DNA from 2 places in the Paenibacillus baimaensis genome. Region 1 is predicted to be linked to the other one. Evidence: riboswitches for the same ligand, from Rfam matches in the RefSeq annotation. Region 1 holds a riboswitch; the other holds the start of a gene.
The links. Region 1 has a riboswitch for cyclic di-GMP ahead of OB236_RS34740 (FapA family protein). Riboswitches for the same ligand answer to the same signal wherever they lie in the genome.

Region 1 (8,336 bases):
TTCTTGCCGAGGCTTACTCTGCTTATGCACGTTGGGGCGCGACTGCCAAGGCCAAGCAGCTTCGTGAGCATTATTCAGGACTGTCTGCCTATGCCGACGTTTCGGTAACTCTCGAGAAGGCTGGTTCTTCTGAGCTGCTGGAATCGTGGATTGCTCGTGGTGAATATATGTCGGATATACACAGTGTCGACGATTTGGACGAGGATGAACGGGAATATTTACTGTTCAGAGACATCGACAAATCCGTGATGAAGCAGGCAGCTGGCTGGCCGGGTGGCATTGGAGAGGGCAGTCTTATGGAACGTTTTCTGGAGTCGGCGATCCGTTATGCAGGTGCGGGTAAAGGGTATGTGCTGAGTATGAGCAGTGCGGAGGAGGCACTGTTTACCATAGAGGCAGCTGTGGGAAGCCAAACAGTCGATGAATCCGAGAAGGCTGACTTTGCTGCTTCGATTATCCGTTATGTGGTGCGTACGGCAGAGCGAGTCATTCTGGCTAATGCTTCATTAAGCCCATACATGACCGATCCCTACATTCGTGACAGTCAGCCGCAATCCATACTGTGCATGACACTTCCGCATCCGGGAAAACGGCACCCTTACATCCTTTATCTGGAAAACAATCTGGTATCAGGTATATTCAGAGAGGATAGGTTAGATGTACTCGATATGCTATTTTCTCGAATGGTATATCTGGAATCGCTGGGTATGCCTCGCATGGAGGTTGCTGCCGTGGAAGATGTGGAGGATAACTATAATGAGACGATTCACTCGGCCATGCAGCCCTTGATCGATTCGCTGACAAACCGTGAAGCCGAGATTTTACGTGTATTGTCTTCCGGGTTATCGAACAAGGAAATCGCAGTTCATTTTGGCTTGACAGAAGGAACAGTTAAAAATCACGTGTTTAACATTTACAGCAAGCTGGGCATCAAACGAAGAGCTCAGGCGATCGCAAAGGCAAGAGAGCTGCGTATTCTGGACTAGCTGGTGCGACAACAGCGGTTCGGTAAGTCAGGTGGAGTGGCAAAATGGGTCAGTATGTGCAGTAGCTAAATTGCAAGCGTGTATAGGAGCATAGTGTGAGCAGCGTAACCCGGAACCTTCAGGTATCCGGTTATTTGCGTTGTCTGCTAAAAGTCCGAATGAATTGGGTAAAGTAAAGGATAGAACGTAAACATACATAATGAATTGAGGCTAGCCGATGAAGCCAGGAGCCCGAAAAGCGATATGGACCACCATGATGGTGTTGCTCGCGGTGCTTGTACTAGCCGTTGGCATCTACTTGAAGCCATATCCACCAGCGTTAGCAGGACTTGAAGCGATGAAGGGTGGCAGTGGGGTAACGGTTACGGAGCATAAAGGCTGGATCCAGTTCGAGCCATCTATGGTTAAGCAGACGGATGTGCTCCTATACCCGGGTGCACGTGTTCGTCCGGAAAGCTATGCACCTCTGGCACTGCTGCTTGCACAGGAAGGATTACGTACATGGATAGTGAAAATGCCACTGAATTTGGCTGTGCTTGGAGCGAATAAGGCGGACGGGATTATAGATGCGGTACCAGATCGAACCTTTGTAATAGGAGGTCATTCGCTTGGCGGTGTGATGGCAGCACGTTATGCGGTGAAGCATAACCAACAGCTGAAGGGGGTGTTTTTCCTCGCTTCGTATCCTGATGAAGCAGGAAGCTTACGTGAAGCGGGGCTACCCGTATTGTCGCTATTTGGTTCAGAGGACGGCGTGCTGAATCGAACAGCCCTGGAGCAGGCGAAAGCCTATTTACCGGTGCAGACACAGTATGTGGAAATCCCAGGTGGCAATCATGCCCAGTTTGGCAGCTATGGATCCCAGAATGGCGATGGGATTGCTGGGATAACGGCCACAGATCAGTGGAGCTTTACCAGTCAACAGCTTGTACTGTGGCTGCAAGCGCAGGCGAAATAGTTGGAGGTACAGGTCTGCCAACAGCGAATCCGTAAACGAATAAAAAACGATTGCGCCGCTCCTGAATAGGAAGGGGCAATCGTTTTGACATTCAGGAAAGCTCTAATTTGTGCTTGAAGGCAGGCTCCGTATCTTCATCAGCTTGACGATGCGCTATAGGTTCACCGTTTTTATAATAAACATAGGGACTCAACAAAATAAAAAAGATATGAACCTGCTCATAGCCGGACTCCCGCAGGATCTGATTAAACTTGGCTGCTACGGCGTCATGTACCTCTTGCTTTCTGGGAAATAGCAGAATTTCCAGACTGAGCGGCACCTGCGAGATAGCTTCAGTGAGCAGGGTTTCGATCTTGACCATACTCTTGTCAATTTGAACAAGCTGGGCAAATTCTTCTATTAGACGAGGTGCGACGGAGTGTAAATATTCGTTGGAAAATCCTTTGAAGCGCAAATAAGGCATGCTGTCGGTCTCCCTTATTTTTACGAAAATGCAGGTAAGGTCTACCTGTGACTTTGGTTAGTCCAAATCGTACTATGGTTTCAGCCGGTTGTCAATGTGGTCACTACTCATCTTGTGGAGGATTTATGAACATCAAGAAGAGAGGAATGTCTTGTACCTTTGGTAACAATTTGTGCTATGATTATATGAACAAAAGGTTCTTAAGACCTAATTAATTTATGGAAAAAAGTAATATTGGAGGGTGCGCATCTGTATGTTTACATTGAGACCCAAAAAAATAGTGTGCTACGGAGAGTTATTGACGGGATATAGGCTGGAGGAACAGGAGCAATCAGATGGGGTGGCGTCCTGTAGTCAGACCGCAAGTGGAGGAACGCCTGCTTATGTGGCAGCGGCAATAGCAAAGCTCGGCGGTGATTCCCGTTATATAGGAAAGATCGGGAGCGACGCGTCCGGTTTATATTTGCGCAGCGAGCTGGAGGCTGCCGGGGTTGAGGCTGCGCTCGTAGGGATGGATATGGCGAGTCTGGCATGGACGGAGTGGAGTGAGGACCATGACGATAAGTCTGGAAACAAGCTCGATTCTGACGGAGAGACGAGGGTGAACGGTAACAACCTGACGAGGGCGGAGTTCGATGAAACCTGGCTCGATGACGTTGCCGTGTATCATTATGGTTCTGCGCCTCTGAGTGAAGGGCGCTCACAGACCTCGGCCTTGGCAGCGGCACGCCGAATCAAGGCAGCAGGCGGTCTGACCTGCTGCTGTCCTAATTCGAGTGCTATTTTATGGCCGGATGAAGAAACGATGCGGCAGGACCTGCGGAACCATATCGGGACGGCCGATATCGTGAAGATCAATGAGAAGGACTTAGCCGCCCTTACCGGTCTGGAACCCGCGGAAGCCGTCCAGCAGCTGCTGGATATGGGGGCAAAGGTAATTGTCGTGACACTAGGTGAATACGGCTGCTGTGTGGTTACACGCCAGGCAATGACATCGATTCCTGGTATTCGTGTCAAATCGGTAGATCCCTCAGGCGCTGGTGACAGCTTTGTCGGTGCGATGCTGCTCAAGCTTGCGGAGCGTGGAGCGACTGCAGAGCAAATTGAAACCATCTTGAACGACGAGGAGCAGGTGCGCTCGATTTTTTCTTTTGCCAATAAAGCAGGTGCCATGACAACAACGCGTCGTGGTGTGTTTGCTGCTCTGCCAACGATGGAGGAGCTTGAAGGAATGGAGGATTAGTGAACAATTCCACTAATGGTTTCCAGGGATTCGACAGGAGCTCTTAGGGACTTCCATTTTATCGCGTGAAATCGACAAAAAAATCCCGATACTTGTAGAAATCAATTGTAAAAGTGATGTAAGAATGTTACTATTTAGTCATATAATTATCGATTTCATGGTACTTACGAATTAGGCTTAGCCATATGTTACAGGCATTTAGTTCTAATCAATAAAATCTATATTCTTACATTTTTTGCAACAATCACTCACATACGATAAAGGCAAACTTGCTGAAAGGCAAGGACGCAAAGCAATGGACCTAAAGATATTTCTATGGTCGCCATGCCACCGAAAATGGGAGAATACGGATGAGCTTAGTGATATGAGACATCTTTCCCGTTACATGGGGAAGGTGTCTTTTTTTGTGAATCCGGATAATGGAAAGGAAGACGAGAATGACCATTCCTATCAAAGAAACTGAGATCATGAAACTGTCTCAACCGTCGTCAGCGGTTCCCAAAGTGGATAAATCCTCCTCCAAGCCGATAAGGGTTTCTGAAGGGGGTAATGACGAGCATAATTGGATTTGGGTCCACAACGATCACATTCATGTTCAGGTGGATACGGCGAAGGGGTCACTGCCTGTTATCGAAGCCAGACATCCGATAAGCCTGATCATTGACGGTGAGTTGGTAGAAGGCCCTTATACCGTCAAGGGCAATGAACGAATGGAATGGAAGGCTGAAGATGAGCCCTTGTTCCAGATTCTTGTATCCGAGGATCAGATGAAAGTGTTCCTGATTGTACGCCATACACAGCTCATTCAACCTAGGTTGAAAAACACAGAGCCGGCCTCTAAAGTGACGCTTGAGCTGGATCGGGAAGCAGGGGAGCTGATCCGCAAATTGGAACTGGCTGAGGTGACTCAGGAGCTTTCCCAGTTATCGATTTCATACAATCTGGATATCGGGAATATATATCAGGAGCTGCAGGAGCCTACCTTTAAGCCTGTTCTCGTTGCACAGGGCAGCTACCCCGTTCCGGGTGAGGATGCGCGTATGGAGCTGTTTTTCACTGAAGTGGTAGAAAGGGGCTTCATGGAGGTCGGCGGTGGAATCGATTACCGAAACTCGCTGAAGATTCCTTCAGTTCGCAAAGGTCAGGTTATTGCCAAAAAAATCAAGGCTGTCGATGGTATTACAGGCTACAATGTGCACCGTCAATTGGTGATTCCCCCCAAGCCGCAGGATGTGAACGTTATAGCCAGGGAACACGTGGAACAGCAAGGTGATACTTTTATCGCGATGAAGGAGGGCAGGCCGCGGGTAACAGGTACCCATACCTTGTACTTGGATATTTCAACCGCTTACATTGTTTCGGGTGACGTGAATCTAAGCACGGGGAATATTGTTTTCTCAGGTGATGTGATGGTGTATGGTGATGTCACGGAAAATATGACGATTGAAGCGCTCGGTACGATTTATGTGGTTGGCTGTGTGTACAGTGCCGTATTGACCGCTACGGGAAGTATTATTGTGAAAGGCAATGTTGTGAAAAGTAAGCTGTATGCAGGCTACTGCGGTGAAAAGGTCGTTCGTATTCAGGAAGGCTCGCAGGCATTGTCTGTGCAACTGGTGCAACTGATGGAAGCCGCCAAGCTGCTAACCGATCAGGTCAGGCAGAAAGGTCAAAATGCTGCTTTTGGACAAGTTGTCAAATTGCTGGTAGATAATAAATTCAAGGAAATTCCGAAGTTGATCCATAAGCTGCTTGTCCATGTCCATAGCGTACCGGAGCAGGATCATGAAGCCTGGCAGTATTTGATGGATAAGCTGGGCATGTTCAGCGATGTATCCAAGGTTTATTCGCAGGGGTCCGAAGCGTTATGGCTGAGTCTGCTCTACGATCTGAAACAAACCGTCGAAAAAATTGATAACATGAAGGAAACCAACATAAAAATTGATATCGGTCAATGTCATCTTTCTACACTGCAGTCGCAAGGAGACATTATGATCCGCAAGGAGGGTGTGCTGCAAAGCGACCTCCGATCAACAGACAACATTATTTTTTATCACAATGATGCGGTATGCAGAGGATCTCGACTGGAGGCGGACGGCATGATATCGGCTTCTATTATTGGGGGCGTCACAGGCTCCTTGTCGCAATTGAAAGCGAAAGATAAGATCATGCTTCGCAAAATGTATTCGGGGCGCGTATGTGTCGATAGCTTCTGTGTTGATATAGTAGATGTGATCGAGAATCAGACCATAGACAAGGTCTGGATCATGCGGCAGCTTCGAACTTCTTAACTGTAAGAGAATCAGTGAACGCTGTGCGAAAGTTAATCTGACCTATGACGGTTAAAGAGGGGGAAAAGTCATATCTAAGAAGAAATTGAATGCTTTCGATGTGTTTAAGGGTCGGCGAATTAACAAAAATATCTATACATCCCAAAGCGCCCTGCTACTTCCCGCATCGACACTGCTGAATGAGAAGTCAAGCCGTTTGCTGTCGCAACACTGTATTCACCTCAGCCCGGAGGATCTGGAACCGGCATTAGACGAGATGGAGCAGATTATGGATCAGTCGGTCATGGAAGTCAAACAGATTTTCTCGGAAATTGAGCACAGTGGGAACATTCCATTCGAGAAAATCAAGCAAACCATACTGCCTACGCTTTGTGACCTGTCCAAGGATTTTGGAATTATCGGATTTATGCTCACGATACAGCGGGTAGATGATTATACGTACCGACATAGTGCGGGCGTGGCGATGATGGCTGCGATGATTGGACGCTGGATGAAACTTCCTGAGGATGAAATCCCCCGCCTGGCAATGGCTGGGATGCTGCATGATGTGGGCAAGCTGTTTATTTCACCGACTATTTTGCAGAAGCCCGGCCGCTTGCTGAGTGAGGAATATGAACAAATGAAGCTGCATCCGGAGCTTGGTTACGCGTGCTTGATGCGTCAGCCGGAAGTGGATGAACGAGCTGCTCTCGTCGCTTTGCAGCACCATGAACGGGAAGATGGCAGTGGCTATCCGCTCGGAATCAAGGGCTCAGAGATGGATCCGTGGAGCAAAATTGTAGCTGTTGCGGATGTGTTTCATGCGATGACCTCGAAAAGGGCCTACAGGGAAGAACTGCCTTTGTATGAGGTATTAAGAAACATGTGGGTACATGCCTATGGGGCTATGGATCCCCTTGTCGTGCACAGCTTTATGGAAAAGCTGATGATATATTTAATAGGCTGCGAGGTTGTACTATCGGATGGACAGCTCGGTAAAATCGTGATGTTAAATGATAAAAATCCGGTAAATCCGTTAGTTGAAGTTGAGGGAGGCTTTATTGATCTTAGTCAGGAGCCATCCTTATATATTGAGAAGCTGTTTAAGGTGGAAACAGAGAGCGAGGAGTAAGAGAAAGGATACGGTCAGGAACCAATTGTGATTTAGACTAATGGTTGCTGATCTATGTATTGAAGAAAAGGCTGTCCCCCGGCATTATTTGCAGGGAGGACAGCCATTTGTGTGTATGGGCCTACTTGATGACTAAGTTGCTATTTGAACCCTCCACATCAGTGGTTACGATTCGCTGATTGCGCCACCGCTACGACTCTGTGATTACCCGTAGACGCGTATTTCAATTACTTCTGCGTGGAGGCTCCCGTTCGTTGCTTCTATGACCAGGCGCAGCTGATCGGTACTTACCGCTGTAGGCAGCCGGTGGATTTGCTTGCGTTTGTGATTGGCTGTTTCCTCATGGACCTTGACCCATTGCCCCTCCACATAGGCTTCCAGACGGTAGTCCCGAACCAGCTCAGGTATAACCGGAAACGGGGTATAGTGATGGTGAAGATTAATCAGATCCTCATTCACATCGTCATTGAAGGTGAGATGAATTTCACTAATTTGCACAGTCTCCTGCCACTGCAGTTCAAGGGAAGCGGGCTCAGACACAGCCGGGTCCCGAGCCTCCGACAGCCACATGTGCGGCTCACCATAGGTTCGGACAAAGCCATCCGTTACATGCTCGGCCTCGAAGGCGGTCGTATCCGGGTACATGCGGAAGCAGAAGGGCTTACGCACCAGCTTCTTCATACTCCACAATACGACCGGTTGTTCCGGATCCTGATTGCTAAAATCAGCAGATACGGTCGTAGACGTATTTTTAACGAATGAGAGCACACCGGTTTGTGGCTGATGGGATACATACAGCGTCACATGCTCATTGGCTTTGACAATAATAAAGCCATGCTGTGCCGTCGGCGGCTTCCATGCTAGTGGAATGCTGACCCACTGGCGCTTGCCGGGTGTGAGGGCAGCCAGGCCGCTTACTTCCAGTCGATGCGGGATATAATTTTCCGCACGACCAGTGCTCCATACCTCGACCTCAAGCGTAGTTGCTGCTGCGGCGTCGAGCAGCAGCTCAATCCGCTGCAGCTCTGGCGCCACCGGCACCAGCAGGGCGACGTCCCCGCCCTGCAGAGCCACCGGCTCCGCGGCGTCTTCGACCGCCAGCCGTCGCAGTGTGCTCGACGCCGTGAGCTTCGCACGGCGTGCGAGATCCTCGTCATCGCTGCTGCGCAGGCCGATGACCGAGGCATCCTGACGCAGCAGCGTTTGCTGCAGCTGCGTCAGGTGCCGCTCATACACGGCGCGTGGCGTCACGCCGTGCTGCACAGCCAGGGCCGCGCCGGTACC
Region 2 (8,336 bases), on a different contig from region 1:
AACTTTCAGCCTCTGAGCCGTGTAGATGCCCGTATGTCCAGAGCTTAAATAACTGATCACAACAGCAACAAACATGTAGACTGCCGCCTCGGAGCCAAACAGCTCAATACCCAACAAAAAGCAAGCGATCGGAGTATTCGTTGCTCCGCTAAACACGGCAATTAAGCCAATCCCCGCCAAAAATGGACCATGCAGCTGCAATAGAGTACCCAGCGTATTCCCCAAAGTTGCACCTATCACAAACAACGGCGTCACCTCTCCACCCTGGAAACCAGACCCTAGCGTAATCGAAGTGAAAATCAGCTTCCATAAAAAAGCGAAAGATGCCGTTGTTTCTTGAAAGGAGTCATTGAGCAGCGGTAATCCCAATCCGAGATAATCCCTTGACCCGATCGCCAATGTCAGCACAATGATCATACAACCACCGACAAAGGATTTCCATGCGGCATTTCTGAATAGTCTTGTAAATATAGCCTTCAGCTTATGGGTTAGCTCACTGAACAGCCGGCTTGTCAAGCCAAATAGGATCGCCGCGGCCGCAACCTTCAGCAGAACGACCGCACTGAGCGGCGGCACTTGCCCCATCGAATAATGAGCGTGCATCACTCCCCATCCTAACGTCACCGCATGTCCAACCAAACTTGCAATCAGGCACGGAAGTAAGGCCTCATAGCTGATCAGACCGATGATTAACACCTCCATACCAAAGACAGCCCCTGCAAGCGGGGTTCCGAACACCGATCCGAAGCCTGCGCTGATACCGCACATTAGCAGAATTTTACGATCGTCCGGATGAATACGCAGCAGCTTGCCCAGATACTCGGACAAGCTGCCACCCATTTGAACCGCCGTCCCCTCACGCCCTGCCGAGCCGCCGAATAAATGCGTCAACACCGTGCCGATCAGCACAAAAGGAGCCATACGCAATGGTATGGTTTCACGTCCATCATGAATTTGCTCCAAAATCAGATTATTGCCTTTTATACTGCTGCTGCCATAGGCATGATACATCCAGCTGACCAAAGCACCACCAAGGGGCAGTAAATATAACAGCCACGGATGTTCGTATCGTAAACTTGTAGCCGAATCCAGACTTAACAGAAATAGCGCCGAGGCCGAGCCGGTCATGACGCCTACTAAACTCGCCAGCACCAACCACCACAGTACATACTTGATGAAAGCCAAGTGCTGAAACCTCCGACTACCAGAGAAAGTCCGATCTCCCCATTTTTTCAGCCAGTTGTTCATATTCCTCTTCCACTCCCCGAACACTCTTTCACGTAATAATACCTCTCATGACATACAGGCGCAAGAAATTAATCCGACTTAGGGCATAATTGATATGACGAATCCCCATCAAACTTTAGCAGGATGTGCTCAATCACCTTTTTATTCCATATGAGTAGATGTTAAAATATTACTATTCAAAGGAGGAAGAAAAATGGATGACACTTCTGATCTAAACCCCATCGACTATGCTCAAATCATTGTAAAGATTAACGCTTCGATACAGCCTGCAAGCAAGTTTGTCAAAGAGCTGTATGAGCATCCTGATAAGAAATGGGATCCCGATAAACGCATCCTGAATTTAAAGGAAGAGTTAATTTCATTTGTGCATTGTCAACATGAGATTTTAGCATTAAATGTGCCTGATCTATTTTTAGTCGAGCACGTACAACTTATGTCGGCCTATCAAGATATAACTAACGGAACTCAAGAAATGATCCATAGCTTTGATACCAACACCGGTGTACTGAACTCAAATCGTTATGACTCCGGCTATGCATTACAAAAAGAAGCTATCCATAAAATCATACCTGTTTTGCAAACCATCATCAGAAAACTAACTCCATAAAGGCACATAGGCCCTTAGCATATGCTCGTTAAATGGCATCAAAAAAAGAGCTGTATGTCTACAGCTCTAACATTTATAAGTATTTAATTTTGATATTTAATAAATTTATTCAATTTTCGATCAAGCATTACACTAAGTTGGACCAAGAGAGGGTCATGTAAACTTTCCGTTTGATCGTACACATTGACCATGCAATTTTTTAAGGCTTCAATCTCTGCAACAAGCAAAACCAATCTTACTTTTTGAAGCTGTCTACTTTTAGTAAGCTCCATACACATTCCTCCTTTGATTTTAAAAAAGAGAGTATTTCGGTAACTGGCTGGCATAGTCGCATTGACTTTAGCCCCTAATAGTTTTGCGTCCCCATTTTTCAATGGCTTTGCCTTTTTCGATATTGCGTATGCGATTCTATTATACTACAAATATCGCTATTTTTTATAGAATTAAAGCACTAAATCTTCGACATTATTTTCGTTTTTATTGAATTTTTTGTCATTTATTATTATTCTGCCCCCTTTATATGGAGATATTTAATATTGGGGGGGAACTTGCTCTTTTCAATGACAATTACCCATTTTTGCATCTGTCCAATCACGTATCCGCTAACATTCATAAGATGCACTATACAAGGCGCGAGGAGGGATAAACATGGGTGCACTCGGAGTTGGCGGAAGCTGTGCAAGTTGTGCAGGTTATGGTCTTGGAACTACTACAGCCGTGATTCTTGTTCTCTATATTCTGCTTGTTATTATTTTAAGAACATTTTAAAGTAGTGATCTAACCACCTCCCAATCAACTCGGGAGGTGGTTACTGACTACCATTTCGGTGTCTGGACACTGAACTGGGACTGCACTCAATTAAATTTCAAATTATCATGTGTAAGACAAAACCATTAGTTAAAATCTTCGGAATCATAGGAAGAAATCTTATCAAATATCACGACTTCATGTCTCGCTGAGAACGGACCTTTTTTCAATGGATTTTCAAATGTGTAGCGCGATGGACCTATACCAGCGGATTTAGCATCATACCAAGCAACGAAAGCATTATAGTCAGCTGCAGATAGGATAAACTCTTCTACCTTGCCGTCTGTTAAAGTAATACTTAAAGCAGTTCCTATGGTAATTTCAGCTACTTCAGCAGGTATTCCACTGCCGCTGATGCTGTATTCATCGTAATTAAATTTTAAAATCTTGTCGAAAATCAGATTGTTTTTACGAACTGAAAAAGAACCTTTTAGGTGCTGATTAACGAAAGTATATTTGGCCGGACCTGTACCTGCTGCTTTGGTATCGTACCAATTGAGGAAAGCAGTTAATTCCGTTTTGGAAATATTGTATTCAAACGTATCTCCATTCGTCATGGTTGTAGTAAGGATGACTCTACTTGTACCCATAGGTGTAGCTGAGGCTTCGTTGGAGTTGGCGCTTTCTCCACCTGCACTTAAAGCTGTAATTACATAATAATACTTAGTTCCGTTTATGACTGTGGTGTCTGTATAAGGCGAACCGTAAACGTTGCTGGCAACCGTGGTATATGGGCCACTTGTAGTTGTGGAACGTTTGATGTTGTAGCCGGTAGCTCCAGTTACGGAAGACCAAGTCAGAATAACCTGGGCATCTCCTGCTGCAGCTACCAAATTTGTTATTGCCGGTATGGAGGGAACCGCCCTCTCCATCATTTCCAATTCGTGAATATCAAGATTCACATTGTAGGTAGTTGATCCATTATTGGCACTTATATTAATTCTATATTTTTTAAAAGCAGTATTATTATCAAATGTAAAAGCCTTCGAATCACCGTCTACCCAGTGGGTTATATTATCCCTTGAATCGAGTATTGTCCAATTCACATTATCGTTAGTTCCTTCAAACGTCCACTTTTTAGGTGCATCGTTAGCATAGGGAACATTTGAATAACCGCCAAAATCGAGTACATACCTAACTACGATCTTACGCAAAGGAAATTCATAGGCCAACCACCCTTGCGTTGCATTTGTTCCCCAAGCATTATAATTACTAGTTGAAGAAGAATATTTCTTTATTCCATCAAAAGCTTTCCAGGCAGGTAAAGTACCGTCCCGTCCTGTGTATTCATCACTCGCCGTCACAATTCCACCTGCAGATGTATTGGAAGTCATAATCGGAATGATATTGTTTGTATAGAGAATGGCACTAGCTTGCGGAAATGAGAAAGCACTATCTGATTGTCGACTTTCTCCATCCGGATTTATTGCAGTAACTTTGTAATAATATTCAACTCCATTTAGAACTGTATTATCAGTATAGGAGGCTACTGCTACGTTAGAGGCTATTTTTGTATAGTTTCCATTTATTGTTTCTGATCGGTACACATTGTAACCTACAGCTGTAGCTAAAACTTTCCAAGACAAATTAGTTAAAGCATCACCTGTAACCGCCACTAGATTAGTTGGGTAAGTTAGTCGATCCGACATTTCCATTTCTGCAATCGCCACATAGCCCGGTATCGTATGTGTATCAATCCAGAATACTCTCCAATATCTAAAGCTATTTGTTGGAGTCCAAAAAAAATCTTGTTTGCTTCCATTTTGAAGTGCTACTCCAGTAAACTGATCTACCCAATCTATATTATTCGAGGAACCTTGAACTTTAAAGTTTTTCATACCTGCACCATAACCCATTACAGCATCGGCTTGATATTTTAATTTTGCAATTGCTCTAGAATCATTAAAATCCACCTTTATCCACGAATTAACTCCACTGCCAGAGAAAAATGAACTTGTAGAATTGCCCCCGTCCCAAACATTGTCAAATGCTTTTGGCGCTGCGTAACTTAAGCTATAGATAGAACTAGCAGTAAAAGCAGTAGTTGGCAACCCATCTGTTAAATCATTTGAGTATTCATCTTCTGCATAAACCACGACTCCAAAAATAGACATTAAAATTAACACAAATCCAATTAAAGCTATCAATTTCTTTCTCAAAACAAATCTCTCCCTTATTTACCAATATATTATGTATAAGACAAATAGTAGATTACAATAATTTACATCAGATGTCCAAACATATATAACCATATATTGTAAATAAAGGATCGTATTATCATAATTCTTATAGGTAAAAAAATAGAAGACTTGACCATGAGGAGTATGATTTTAAAACTGAATTGAATTTGTTCTTGTAGTAATCAGTACGGATTCGAAAACGATAGATTAATATAGATCTGTATACTATAATGGTTAATGTTTCTAAATAAAAGAATATGTGGGGTACATATGAACAAAAAACGGCTTTTATTCGTGATATTGAGTTCTGTTATCATTTTGTTAAGTGGCTGTGTTAAAGGGGATTTTCATGTAACGGTGAACCGGGATCAGTCTGCTGAGCTGGATTACAAATTGGCCTTAAGCTCTCAGCTAATCGGATTAATGAGTATGAATAGTGCAAATAAGACGGATATGTTAGGTGAATTAAAAAAGAATTTTGAAACGGATGGATACCAGGTCTCACAGTATAAAGATGGAGATTACCAAGGTGTACAAGCCAAAAAGCATGTTAAGGATGTTAAGGAAATTAAAAATGTCGGTGTCAATCAAGGCAATATCAATGCCGAAAACAAGATTGACATGACGGTTGATAAAGGCTTCATCTTTAATACCAATCATGTGATAGGTAATTTTGATTTAAGCAGCATGAAAGCCGATGCCAAAGATACGATGGGCTTGCAAAAAATGATGATCAGTCAGATTGATTTAAAATTTACATTGACGCTACCGGAAAAGGCAGAGCAGCAAAACGCTTCCAGAGTATTGGACGATGGCAAGACCTATCAATGGGATCTGCTGGCAGGAGCCAATAATGAAGTCAAGCTGGACCTTAAAACCCCGAACATGGTGAATATATCGATCCTGGTAGCAGTTGTTGTAATCCTGATTGCCGCCATCATTTTCTTGTTATTAAGAAGAAAAAAACGCGCACAACCCGTTGAGCCCCTTGCTATAGAAACCCCTATCGAATAATTGAAGCCTCCAAGCACACATTAGAAAATGTGGATTGGAGGCTTCTTTATTGAATCTCTTGGAGACAGTATCCCTCTTATTTAACAAAATCAAAATCTGCTGCTCTTGCATTGGATTCCACCTGCTCCGGACTTTTGCAGCCTGGGATTACACTGGTCACCGCCGGATGCTTCAAGCACCAGGCCAAGGCCCACTCTGCCATATTCACACCTTCCGGCAGTTCATTTTGTTGAATCTCCTGTACCTTTTGCAGCTTGATCAAGGTCTGCTCCTTGTTATGTCGGGATCGCACATCGTTCTCGGCAAATTCCGCACCAGGCTTGTACTTGCCGCTCAAGTACCCGCTTGCCAATGGCACACGGGCAAGCACACCTAAATCCTGACGTTCGCATGATGGAAACACGCGATTTTCAGGTGTTTGATCCAATCGATTGTATACGACCTGAATCGCTTTGGCATTCACTTTCGACGCCGCATCTGTCTGATGTAAATTATCGTTGCTGCCGATTGAAATACCGAGATTTCTCACTTTTCCCGCCTGCACCTGCTTGTCCAGCATCGTCCACAGGGCATCGTTATCAAACACTTCATCAGACCCTGAATGAAACTGGTACAAATCGACATAGTCGGTCTTCAAAGATTTCAGTGAGTTCTCCAATTGAATAAGCACTTGTTCAGGCGACCAGTAATTGATCGTTGTGCTTTCTCTATCTGCATGGTTATGGCCGAATTTGGTTGCGATTACCCAATCTGACCTGCTTTTTCTACGTGCGATATAATCTCCGATAAAGCTCTCCGAAAGGTGATGACCATAACATTCTGCCGTATCGATCAGATTGATCCCAAGCTCTGCAGCTTTATCCAGAATTGCATCGACTTCATCCTGTGTAAAATCCTTCCCCCAGGCTCCACCAAACTGCCATGTGCCTACGCCTACCACGGAAACCTGTAGCTCCGTCTGTCCAAGTCTGCGGTATTTCATGTAACGTCAGCTCCTTCGAATTGAATGCTAAGTAACAATACCCATTATAGGGAAGTTTCCAAACCTCAACAAGAATGGAAAAAAAGGTGCGCTAGTGAATCTAAAGTAACTGATAGGGCTAATATGCTAGCAATCTCGTCTAAAATCAAGCAGCCACGACTGCATATCAACGAAAAACACCCCTTCGAGCTGCAAGAACAGTTAATGTCCTTGTTGCCAGAAGGGGTGTTACAATCCACTATGTTATTTAGCTGGAATCTCAACTTGACCGGAGCCATACGTATTAAACCAGCCTTTAATCGTGTCAAAATCACTGCTGAATGAAAGGCTGAGCATTAACAGGATTCTTGCATGGGCCGCGTTCAGGCTGTCACCCGCAATAATACCATCACCTGTTGTATAATTGCTGCCCGAACCTGTGCGAGTCGTGGCCACAAAGATTACGCCTTGCTCCTTGAATGCCTTCGTACGAGCATCACCCATAGCCTTGGACACTCCGCCTGCACCTGTACCGGAGGTAACAATACCTTTGGCACCGTCCATCACAAAGCCTGTGATAGCGCCTGCGCCTGCATCCTGATAAGCATAAGCAATTTCTACCTTCGCCATGCTGGTATCAGCAATTTTTTTCAGATCAAAAGGTGTTGCCCATTTGTCCGCACTCATGAGCGATCTCGCATTGGCGCGATACACACGAATGTTTTTCTCATCGATATATCCAAGCATGCCAAGCTTCGGAGTTTCAAAAGTATCAGTCCGATACGCATTGGTTTTGGTTACATCTCTTGCCGCATGGAACTCGTCATTCAGCATCAATACGGTACCATAGTATTTGGTTTTGCCGCTTGCAGCAAGTTTAATGGCATTATACAGATTCGCTTGAGCATCACTTCCGATTACTGTCCAAGGACGCATCGAGCCCGTGATGATAACCGGCTTAGGGCTGCGAACCGTCAAATCAAGGAAATAAGCGATCTCTTCCATCGTATCTGTACCCGTTGTGACGACTACACCGTCCTGGGTTTCGAGCACTTCATCTACTTTTAAAGAGAGATTGTATAATTGCTGCATCGTATAAGAACCGGAGCCTGCATTACCAAATTGAAAGGTGGATACATCCGCGATTTGATCTTTGTTCGGTAGTGCCTTAACCATATCCTCCATCAATAAAGTTCCAGCCTTGTAGTTCTGGAAGCTGGTTTCGTCAACAGATTTGCCTGCAATCGTTCCTCCCGTAGCAATAACCTGAACCTTAGGCAAAGCGGGTACGGATGGGGCAGGCAAGGTTTGCTCTGCTACTGCTTCAGCCGCATAAGCGCTGGAAATCGGAAGTACCGAAACTGATGGAAATAACATAGTTAACGCAAGCCCTGCTACAAAAGTCGTTTTAATCCATGAAGATGGTGTAAGTATCATAATGCAAACCTCCTAGTTGTATGTATTTTCATTTTTTAATGTTATGAAACATAACATAAAAGATGACCACTAAGAGGATTAT

Region 2: it holds a riboswitch for cyclic di-GMP, as region 1 does, so the genes downstream of both, OB236_RS20850 (Spo0E family sporulation regulatory protein-aspartic acid phosphatase) here and OB236_RS34740 (FapA family protein) in region 1, are expected to answer to the same signal.

Annotation. Positions count from the first base shown of each region.
Region 1 is NZ_JAOQIO010000116.1:70,706-79,041, forward strand. Features, by position in the region: gene OB236_RS39890 (helix-turn-helix transcriptional regulator) at 1-986, shown strand, start outside; gene OB236_RS34725 (alpha/beta hydrolase) at 1,204-1,944, shown strand; gene OB236_RS34730 (DUF1904 family protein) at 2,036-2,407, opposite strand; gene OB236_RS34735 (carbohydrate kinase family protein) at 2,661-3,650, shown strand; cyclic di-GMP riboswitch class I at 3,903-3,985, shown strand; gene OB236_RS34740 (FapA family protein) at 4,088-5,941, shown strand; gene OB236_RS34745 (HD-GYP domain-containing protein) at 6,042-7,052, shown strand; gene OB236_RS34750 (FAD-dependent oxidoreductase) at 7,257-8,336, opposite strand, start outside.
Region 2 is NZ_JAOQIO010000084.1:379,456-387,791, reverse strand. Features, by position in the region: gene OB236_RS20860 (voltage-gated chloride channel family protein) at 1-1,248, opposite strand, end outside; gene OB236_RS20855 (hypothetical protein) at 1,442-1,855, shown strand; gene OB236_RS20850 (Spo0E family sporulation regulatory protein-aspartic acid phosphatase) at 1,939-2,127, opposite strand; cyclic di-GMP riboswitch class I at 2,163-2,249, opposite strand; gene OB236_RS20845 (sporulation protein YjcZ) at 2,504-2,623, shown strand; gene OB236_RS20840 (discoidin domain-containing protein) at 2,749-4,821, opposite strand; gene OB236_RS20835 (DUF3153 domain-containing protein) at 5,113-5,856, shown strand; gene OB236_RS20830 (aldo/keto reductase) at 5,933-6,838, opposite strand; gene OB236_RS20825 (asparaginase) at 7,082-8,254, opposite strand.